Regions from separate parts of the Neobacillus sp. K501 genome, predicted to be linked through region 1. Evidence: riboswitches for the same ligand, from Rfam matches in the RefSeq annotation. Region 1 holds a riboswitch; the other holds the start of a gene.

Evidence for each region. Region 1 has a riboswitch for preQ1 ahead of queC (7-cyano-7-deazaguanine synthase QueC). Riboswitches for the same ligand answer to the same signal wherever they lie in the genome.
Region 2: another riboswitch for preQ1. It lies ahead of ACWM35_RS17095 (QueT transporter family protein); the one in region 1 lies ahead of queC (7-cyano-7-deazaguanine synthase QueC).

What each region holds. Positions count from the first base shown of each region.
Region 1 covers NZ_JBSLYA010000003.1:283,084-288,094, forward strand. Annotated here, with positions in the region: gene ACWM35_RS09400 (glutaredoxin family protein) at 1-199, shown strand, start outside; gene queE (7-carboxy-7-deazaguanine synthase QueE) at 239-967, opposite strand; gene queD (6-carboxytetrahydropterin synthase QueD) at 960-1,442, opposite strand; gene queC (7-cyano-7-deazaguanine synthase QueC) at 1,447-2,106, opposite strand; PreQ1 riboswitch class I at 2,162-2,204, opposite strand; gene ACWM35_RS09420 (GtrA family protein) at 2,358-2,741, shown strand; gene ACWM35_RS09425 (YolD-like family protein) at 2,835-3,017, shown strand; gene ACWM35_RS09430 (divergent PAP2 family protein) at 3,082-3,552, shown strand; gene ACWM35_RS09435 (MFS transporter) at 3,555-4,763, opposite strand; gene ACWM35_RS09440 (antibiotic biosynthesis monooxygenase family protein) at 4,911-5,011, opposite strand, start outside.
Region 2 covers NZ_JBSLYA010000007.1:264,641-269,651, reverse strand. Annotated here, with positions in the region: gene ACWM35_RS17105 (glycoside hydrolase family 2 TIM barrel-domain containing protein) at 20-166, shown strand; gene gndA (NADP-dependent phosphogluconate dehydrogenase) at 453-1,868, shown strand; gene ACWM35_RS17095 (QueT transporter family protein) at 1,910-2,395, opposite strand; PreQ1 riboswitch class I at 2,405-2,449, opposite strand; gene ACWM35_RS17090 (hypothetical protein) at 2,570-3,064, shown strand; gene ACWM35_RS17085 (energy-coupling factor transporter ATPase) at 3,233-4,087, shown strand; gene ACWM35_RS17080 (energy-coupling factor transporter ATPase) at 4,101-4,988, shown strand; gene ACWM35_RS17075 (energy-coupling factor transporter transmembrane component T family protein) at 4,981-5,011, shown strand, end outside.

The sequences.
Region 1 (5,011 bases):
TACAGCAGAAAAGCTCTGGTTAAAGGATAAAGGTATTGCATTCGAAGAAAGAAATATTCGTGAGAATTCACAATATTTGAATGAAATCGTGGAATTAGGGGCTTCAGCGACTCCAGCAACCGTTGTCGAAGATGAAAATGGATCAGAGGTTATTCTTGGTTTTAATCAAGAACAATTGGAAAAAGTTTTAGGGCTATAAAAGGTAAAAAACCTCCAAACAATGGAGGTTTTTTACCTTTTATACCCCCCGTTTATTGCCCCAAAGTAAGGTGTGGAGCTGAGGTAGAACTTTTACATGATTAAGCTCCTGATCGAGCATGACTTTGTCGATTAGGCTTTCGTATTTTTTTAACAGATGAATGAGGAGCTCTTGATCATTTACTGTTGTGGTATCATCATTTCCTACCTGGAGGAAGAAAGGTATGTTTGGATAACGAAGATGAACCTTCTTGGCATACTCGTAATCATGGTCATCAAATACGACAACCTTTAAACTAATGTTTTGTGGAGCTTCACTTTTTTCAAGCTTTCCAATAATATCGTCTAACACATCAAATTCAGTTACCATTCCCGATGACGGAGGTTTTGGTGAGATGGTTAATTCATCAATCTCATAAAACCATTCCTGCCACCTGCTCCCCTGTGTTTCCAAACCAATCTTAATCTGATTCGCTTTTAGGATTTCGGTCAACTCATTTAAATTTTTCAATAAGGCCGGATTCCCGCCAGAAATCGTCACAAAGGAAAAATGATTGCCGCCAATTGTCTTTAGCTCTTGCCAAATTTCTTCTGCGTCCATCATACAAATATCATTTTTTCCAGAACCATCCCAGGTGAAGGAAGAGTCACACCAGCTACAGGAATAATCACAGCCGGCTGTTCGTACAAACATCGTCTTTTGACCAATCACCATTCCTTCACCTTGAATCGTTGGTCCAAAAATTTCCAATACGGGCAGCTTACTCAAGTTCCATCCACTCCCGTCTTGCTTCGGCATAGCTTGTTGGGGTTTCGTATAAGCGAACAAATTCTACCCTAGCCCCATGGAATTGTTCCTGTCTTTCTTCCTGCTCCAACGCCTCTGTCATTTTTTCATAAATCCAGACGACCATGTTTTCTGCGGTCGTATTCATCGGCGGTAGTGTTTCATTCAGGTATCGGTGGTCAAGGTGAATTTCAATTTCATTTTTCCAAATGTCCTTAATATCGCCAAAATCCATCATTAAGCCACGTTCATCGACAAATCCACTTATGCCAAAGATCACCTTATACGTGTGCCCATGAAGATTCTTGCATTTCCCTTCATAACAATGTAAATGGTGTGCTGCATCAAAGGTAAATTCTTTACTGACAAGTACTCTTTTAGCATGATATTTCAACTGATTACGGTTGATACCTTCATCTATTTTCTGGAGTTTATCGACAATTCGAAATCCATACATATGCTTACAACCCCTTCCGAGAAGCTAAATATTGGTCGAGGCCTCTTTTTCTTAAGACACAAGATGGGCATTCACCGCAGCCGTCCGCAATAATCCCGTTATAACAGGTTAATGTCTTTTCTCTCACAAAATCTAAGGCATTCAACTCATCAGCTAGCTGCCAAGTTTCAGCTTTATTTAACCACATTAATGGTGTGTGAATCACAAAGTGCTGATCCATGGATAGATTTAAAGTGACATTTAAGGATTTGATAAAAATATCACGGCAATCAGGATAACCGCTAAAGTCGGTTTCACAAACACCCGTAACGATATGCTTTGCCCCAACCTGACTAGCTAACACACCGGCAAATGACATGAATAATAGGTTACGACCTGGAACAAACGTAGATGGTAACTCACCATCTTCCCCATCTTTTACTTCGATGTCTTGACGCGTTAAGGCATTAGGAGCAAGCTGGTTTAACAATGACATATCTAAAATATGATGCTCTACGCCAAGTTGACTTGCGATATTTTTGGCACACTCGATTTCAGCGGCGTGCCTTTGATTGTAATCAAATGTTACGGCAATGACTTCCTCAAAACGTTCCTTTGCCCAAAATAGACAAGTTGTACTATCCTGTCCCCCGCTAAAAACGACGACAGCCTTTTCTTTTTTCACAATGAAACTCTCCTTTTAAACAGAAAAAACAGCACTACTAAAGAAAGCAGTCCTGTCCTCCTTAGTTTTTTTCAGAGGGTAGCTAGAACCTCTACCGCATATCGCGGAATTTTTTATAAATTTCCTCCATCATTCTACCCTTTTTTATTGTTTTTGTCGACAAATGATTTCTGTTTCATCTATCATTTTCGAATTTAGCAATTTTAGATATAATATTGTTTATATCATTTGCATCAAGAAAGGTAGCCTATATGCTTTTAAATAAAGATATTTTGATGAAGTTTATCACGTATAGTTTCGTCGGTTTTATTTGTACACTTATCTATTTTATTTCCGTCTTTATATTTGTAGAACTATTCGACAAAGACCCTGTTTATGGATCAACCATGGCGTTTATGATCATGACCGTTTTCTCGTTTCTGTTAAACATCAAGTATACCTTTGGGGGGTATTTCACCTTTAATAAGTTATTCCGCTTTATCATTGTTTCTATAATCGGATTTATCCTAAATTTTGGAATTATGTACACAGTCTGTGAAGTACTGTCATTTCATTATTCAATTGGTGAATTGGTTACCATTTTGGTGATCCCGCTCGTCAATTTCACGTTAAATAATTTTTGGACATTTAAATAGATCTTAATGGATGCTTTACATCCCCTTCATACTATCTTAAAGTTCCTCACTTATGATGAGTAGGTAAGAATAATAAAAAAAGGGATGATAAACATGTATTTAAAGAAGCTTTCCGAAAATAGATTAATAACGATTGAATATTTTTCCAATGGTGCTTTACAACGCTTCAAAGGTCGTGTGTTTCGCTTGAATTTATTGGATCAGATTCTTTGGTTAAGAGATGAAAAACAAAAATCCATTGCGATCCATTTATCCTGTATTCGGCAAATACAGTAATGATCCAGATTAAAAATCTCTGTTTTTCATATTCTAAAAACAGATTAAATTTTGGAGGGTATCTATGTTTTTATCCGGTCCTATTTTGGCTGCACTTTTAGGAATGCTGATTGCACAATTTGTAAAAATTCCGATTCATTTTTTGACCACTCGGGAATTAGATTGGAAGCTGATGTTTAGCACAGGAGGAATGCCAAGCTCGCATACAGCAACGATAACTTCCTTAACCACTGTGATAGGAATGTTAGCGGGCTTTAAATCAAATGAGTTTGCGATTTGCGTCGTGGTTTCTGCCATTGTCATGCATGATGCCATGGGTGTCCGCAGACATGCCGGCTATCATGCAGAAATATTAAATACTTTATTAGCGGATTTTAATCAGCTGATTGAAACATTAAAAGACCCGAATTTGAAGAAACCCGAGTCTAGAGAAAAATTAAAAGAATTGTTGGGCCATCAGCCGACGGAAGTATTTTTCGGAGCAATTACCGGTATTATTGTTGGCATATGTACCTACTATCTTTATCCGTTTTAACCCTACTTACCTGCAATGACTTTCTGTTTGAAGGAATGATTTAACACGCTGGAATTCCAATACGCCATTCCCATTGCGCCTAACAATAATAATCCTGTGACAATAAACACCATTTGGACGGGGAAAATTCCACCAAGATAGCCGCCGATCATCGGACCAATCATCCCGCCAAGCTGGGTAGCGCTTTGGTTTAAACCAAAGGCACGTCCTCGAAAATCTTCTGCTGTCGTCTTAACTACAAGACCATTTAATGCCGGGAAGACAGCACAGAAAAAGATTCCAAAAATAAAGCGAGTAATCGAGAATCCCCAAATATTACTGAAAATTACCTGGGCGATCATGCCGATCCCACCGCCCAATAAGCCGATGAAAAGAACACGTTGAAAACCAACTTTATCTGACCATTTCCCCCAATAAGGGGCAAAGATGGCACTGGCAATCCCGGGCAGTGAGAAGACAATCCCCGCTAATAAGGATGCATGTGCGGTTGAACCGCCCAAATCAACGATATATAGCGGTAGAACAGGTTCAATTGTCAGGATTGAGCATGCGGTCACACAGGTTAGAGCTAGGACTAGCATGAAGGGTCGATTGGCTAAGGCTAGCTTGAAGTCATTTCGGATTGAACCAGGGTCCTTACTTGGCGTGAAGTTTTCCTCTTTTACCCAAAATATGACGAGGAGAGTTGACACGAGCACAATGATGCCGGCACTGGCAAAGGCCCAGCGATTCCCCACTAAAGTCGCAATTCCCCCACCTAATAACGGACCTAAAATTCCTCCTGATGCCGAAGCTGTTGAAATAAGCGATAAGGCATAGCCTACCTTGTGATTTGGTGTATTCGTGCCAATTAAGGCGATAGCACCTGGAATAAATCCGCTTAACAAACCTTGTGTGATGCGTAGGGCTAATAGTTGATAAGGATTGGTGACAAACGCTGTTAAAGTATAGACAAACACGAGGACAAAGCCCGCCCTGATTAACAATGGTTTTCTCCCGTATTTATCTGCCACTCTGCCCCAGAATGGTGAGGCAATCGCTCCGGCAAAAAAAGCCGCACTAAATAATAAACCTGACCACAATTCGGTATGATCATGAACCCCAATTTGCAACAGAAAAATCGGCAGAAACGGGATAACCATGGAAAAGCTGGCGGAAGTAAAAAACACGCCAATCCAAAGTACCCATAAATTACGTTTCCATGTTTCCAAGATGTCCATCTCCTAATGATAACGACCATTTTTTAATATTGTAATAGTATCACAATTCTAAATTATTTTCATTCCCGAAATATTAGATTATAGAAATAAATGAAAGTAAAAAAATGACCAGTCATACCCGGTCATTTTTCATATAAGCTATTGATCAAAAAAACTATGTCTTTCTACTTTACAAACCCGTAAGGAGAAATTTTTGTACCACTCCGTTTTACCTCGTTGTTGTGCAACTTGATGGGCAG
Region 2 (5,011 bases), on a different contig from region 1:
TTTTTTAGAAAAGGGCTAAATAGCGAATTTTCATAGACTCTTATGGAAAGAACTAAGAACGTTTGAACACAATCAGGAAATTATTAAAGAGCTTATTGCCCGCAATAAAAAACATACATCTGTTGTGATGTGGAGTGTTGTGAACGAACCTGCTTCAGAAGAATAAGACGCGTATATTTACTTTAAGCCGTTAATTGAGCTGATGTTAGAATTGGATCCACAAAAATGCCCCGTCACACTTGTTACCCACTTAAGGGCTATTCCTTAAAAAGATTAAGTAGCCGAATTAATTGATGTTCTTGCTTTAAAGCGTTACTATGGATGATATATTGATGGCGGAGACCTGGATGTTACAAAGGCGAAACTGCGAGAATTACGTAGACGCTGGAGCGAAATTCCCGATTTTCATTATAAGGGATAATGGTCTTTGATTAATGAAAGGAGAGACTAAAATGTCTAAAAAACAAATAGGTGTAGTTGGATTAGCTGTAATGGGGAAAAACCTTGCTTTAAATATTGAAAGCAGAGGTTATTCTGTTGCCGTATTTAACCGTTCTTATGATAAAACGGAAGAGTTTTTAAAGAATGAAGCAGAAGGTAAGAATTTTGTTGGAGCTCGTACAATTGAAGAATTTGTTTCTTCATTAGAAAAACCGCGCAAAATCCTTTTGATGGTGAAAGCAGGGACTGCTACAGATGCGACCATCGATTCCTTAAAGCCATATCTTGAGGAAGGGGATATTCTGATTGATGGAGGAAATACGTTCTTCCAAGATACGATCCGCCGCAACAAGGAGCTTGAAACAGCTGGATTCCATTTCATCGGCACAGGCGTTTCTGGTGGAGAAGAAGGGGCGTTAAAAGGCCCAGCGATCATGCCAGGCGGAAAGAAAGAAGCTTATGAGCTTGTCCAGCCAATTTTAGAAGCGATATCAGCAAAAGTTGAAGGTGACCCATGCTGTACGTATATTGGACCAAATGGGGCCGGTCATTATGTGAAAATGGTTCATAATGGTATTGAGTATGGCGATATGCAATTAATTTCTGAGGCCTATTTTATTTTGAAAAATGTGCTGGGATTAAATGCAGAGGAGCTTCATCAAGTATTCGCGGAATGGAATAAAGGAGAACTAGACAGTTACCTAATTGAAATTACAGCGGATATTTTTACAAAAGTCGATGAAGAAACAGGAAAGCCAATGGTTGACTTGATTCTTGATACAGCCGGTCAAAAAGGTACAGGTAAGTGGACAAGCCAAAATGCCTTAGATTTAGGTGTGCCGCTGCCAATCATCACCGAATCTGTTTTTGCCCGCTTTATCTCAGCGATGAAAGAAGAACGTGTAAAAGCTAGTAAAGTTTTAACTGGACCTGAGGCGAAGCCATTTGAAGGCAATAAAGAAGAATTGATTGAGGCGGTTCGTAAGGCATTGTATATGAGTAAAATTTGTTCTTACGCACAAGGCTTTGCGCAAATGCGTGCAGCATCAGAGGAGTACGATTGGAATCTTCGCTACGGGGATATTGCGATGATTTTCCGCGGCGGCTGTATCATTCGTGCCCAATTCCTGCAAAAAATTAAAGAAGCTTATGATGGTAATCCAGAATTAGCAAACCTATTATTAGATCCTTACTTTAAGGAAATTGTTGAGGGCTATCAGTCAGCGCTTCGTCAAGTTCTATCGTTAGCAATTGAACGGGGAATTCCGGTTCCATCCTTTGCAAGTGCGATTGCCTACTATGACAGTTATCGGACAGAAACCCTTCCAGCAAACCTATTGCAGGCACAGCGTGACTATTTTGGCGCTCATACCTATCAACGTGTAGATAAAGAAGGGATTTTCCACACGAATTGGATGGAAAAATAAAAAAAGAGCTGATGCTTAAAACTAAGCATCAGCTCTTTTGCTTATACCATTTTTTCAAAGTTAACGCGTTTGTTTACAAAATACATAATTGGCATTCCGACGGCCATTACGACAAATTCACCAGCAGCCACAGTTAACCAGGTAAATAAGAATGGCAATTCAAAGGCTAGGTTTAATTCAAGCGCGATGATAAACATCGTAACTGTAAAAACAACTGTATTGACGATCATTCGTTTCCATATCCCTTTGATATAGCGAGCCGAAATAATGGTAATTGATAAGGCAATCAAAGATTGGCCAACCCCAAAAATAAGGTCATAGGCAACCATGGGTGAAAAGAATAGATTCGTTAAAAATACACCTAAAATAATACCGAATAAATATTTTTTGTTAAATACGATGAGATGGTTAAACATCTCGGATACTCGGAATTGGACATTGGTGAAACCAAATGGAGCGATTAAGGCTGAAACAGCAATATATAACGCTGCCAAGATTCCATTCCCTACAATGGTTTTAATATTCATCTTTCTATACTCTCCTTAGTTTTTTTTCGTGGGAGGATCTCGAACCACGTAAATGATCACAAAATAAAATTTTATCATCTGAAAATAAAGGTAGTCAATAAAAATATTAATAGGTATAAGTTGGATAATATTTAAGGATTTGGTCATTCTAAAAATAAAAAGGATGTCCAATAGATGGAAAATAATAAAAGGTTTTTATTAGCAATGATGTTACTACCGTGGCTGACGTTTCCGTTTTTGGGAAAAAAGGCAGTGAAGAGATTTTCCATTACGAGCTTGTTCATTGGCGTGGTGGTAGTGATAGAAAGCCTGATCGCACATAAAAGAGGTTGGTGGCGTATCTATGAGAGACTTCATCCAAAGATAATGGGGGAACTGCCTTTTATCGTTGGACCCTTTTATATTGGGGCAATCTGGATTTTGAAATTTACCTTTGGCAAGTTTCTTCGCTATTCTTTTCTCAATCTGGGGATAGATACCTTTCATATCTATGTTTTTGTAAAATGGTTAAAAAGTATGGGTATTGTTTCTTTAATCCGACTTAAAAACTATCAGGCATTAATGATGTTAACCTTTAATGCTTTGATTATGTATGGATTTCAGTTGCTGATTGATAAAAAGGTAAATCCAAAAAGACCTACAACAGTATTAAAAAGAATTTTCTCATAAATAGTAAAACCACTAGTCGAAAAATAGTGGTTTTCTTTATGTCAAAATTTGACCTTTTTCCCGATTCCATAAATAATAGTTTTCAGGGGTTCTCGAGGGAAAATATTAAATTATTTATAGGGTTGTGCAACTTTCAGAATATTACTAAAATAATAAGTGAAAAGGAGGATAAAAATGGAACCAATCATTCGTTCAGACAATGTTTCATTTTCTTATAAAATCAATGAAAAAACTTCCGTATCGGTTCTTAAAGATGTTTCCTTTTCTATCTTCCCAGGAGAATATGTAGCCATAATCGGTCATAACGGGTCAGGTAAGTCGACATTATCCAAACATTTAAACGGTCTTTTGACACCGGGCTCAGGAGATGTCTGGGTCAATGGCTTCAATACGAAGGATGAAAGCAAGAAATTAAATATCCGTAAAACAGTGGGAATGGTGTTTCAACATCCAGATAACCAGATTGTGGCGACGATTGTCGAAGAGGATGTCGCCTTCGGGTTAGAAAATATCGGAGTTCCTCGCGCGGAAATGAAAACGAGGATTGACGAAGCGCTTAAGCTTGTAAAAATGTCGGAATTTCGAAAAAGACCACCGCATCATTTGTCGGGAGGACAGAAGCAGCGGGTGGCAATTGCCGGGGTATTAGCGATGCGGCCTGATTGTATTGTCTTTGATGAAGCCACAAGTATGCTGGACAGCTTTGGCAGGCAAGAGGTCCTTCAGGTAATGAGCAAAATGAATCAAATGGGGATGACGATTATTACCGTTACCCATCGGATGTCGGAAGCGGCGGAAGCGGACCGAATTATCGTGGTCGAGGACGGTCAAATTGTGATGGACGGACCACCGCGAGAAATTTTTAAACATAAGCAAAGACTTGAGGACCTGCAGCTAGATGTACCAGAAGTAAGCCAAATGGCGGAACATATTCATAAACAATTTACTGATTTTTCAAGAGAGGTGATCAAGGAAGAGGAGCTTATCTCGGAAATCAAGAAATTTACGAAAGTTAAGACATAGGTAGGTGATTGAAATGCCGGATACAAATAGAATTATAGAAGTAAAGAACCTATCCCATACATATATGAAAGGAACGCCGATGGAACATGTTGCTTTAAAAGGGACAGACATGTACATCGAGGAAGGGGAATGCATAGCGATTATTGGCCACACCGGTTCTGGGAAATCAACATTGATTCAGCATTTCAATGGTTTGATAAGGCCGGAATCTGGGACTGTAGTCATCGACGGCGGGGATTTATCACAGAAAAAGCTTGATATGAAAAATCTCAGAAGGAAAGTAGGGCTGGTATTCCAAAACCCTGAGGATCAAATCTTTGAAAAACTCATCGGTGATGATATTGCTTATGGTCCGTTCAAATTAGGCTTGCCTTTGAAGGAAGTTCGGGAGCGAGTGAAATGGGCAATGGAGGTTGTCGGTTTGGATTTTGAAGAAATGAAAGACAGACAAACCTTCGCTTTAAGCGGCGGACAGAAGCGGAAAGTTGCCTTAGCTGGCATTTTAGCCTTGAAGCCTAAGATTCTCGTTCTCGATGAACCAACTGCGGGTCTCGATCCACGATCGCGTAATGAATTACTTGATAAGATAAAGTACCTCAACAAAGAGGAGAAATTAACGGTTGTGTTTGTGTCGCACAATATGGAAGAAGTAACCTATTTGGCTGACCGGGTTTATGTCATGGCTGGGGGTACAAATGTGCTAACGGGCACCCCGAAAGAAATCTTTACCGACAAGGAAAAACTTCAACGATACCAAATTGGATCGCCGGAAACGGTTCAGGTTCTCTGCCGCCTAACGGATTTAGGATATGATGTTAATACCGCTGCTTTTACGGTAGAAGAAGCTTCGAACGAAATTATCAAGGTTCTTTCTTGTGATAAGGGGGAGAATCATGTCTAATGAATTTGATTTGTCACGGAATA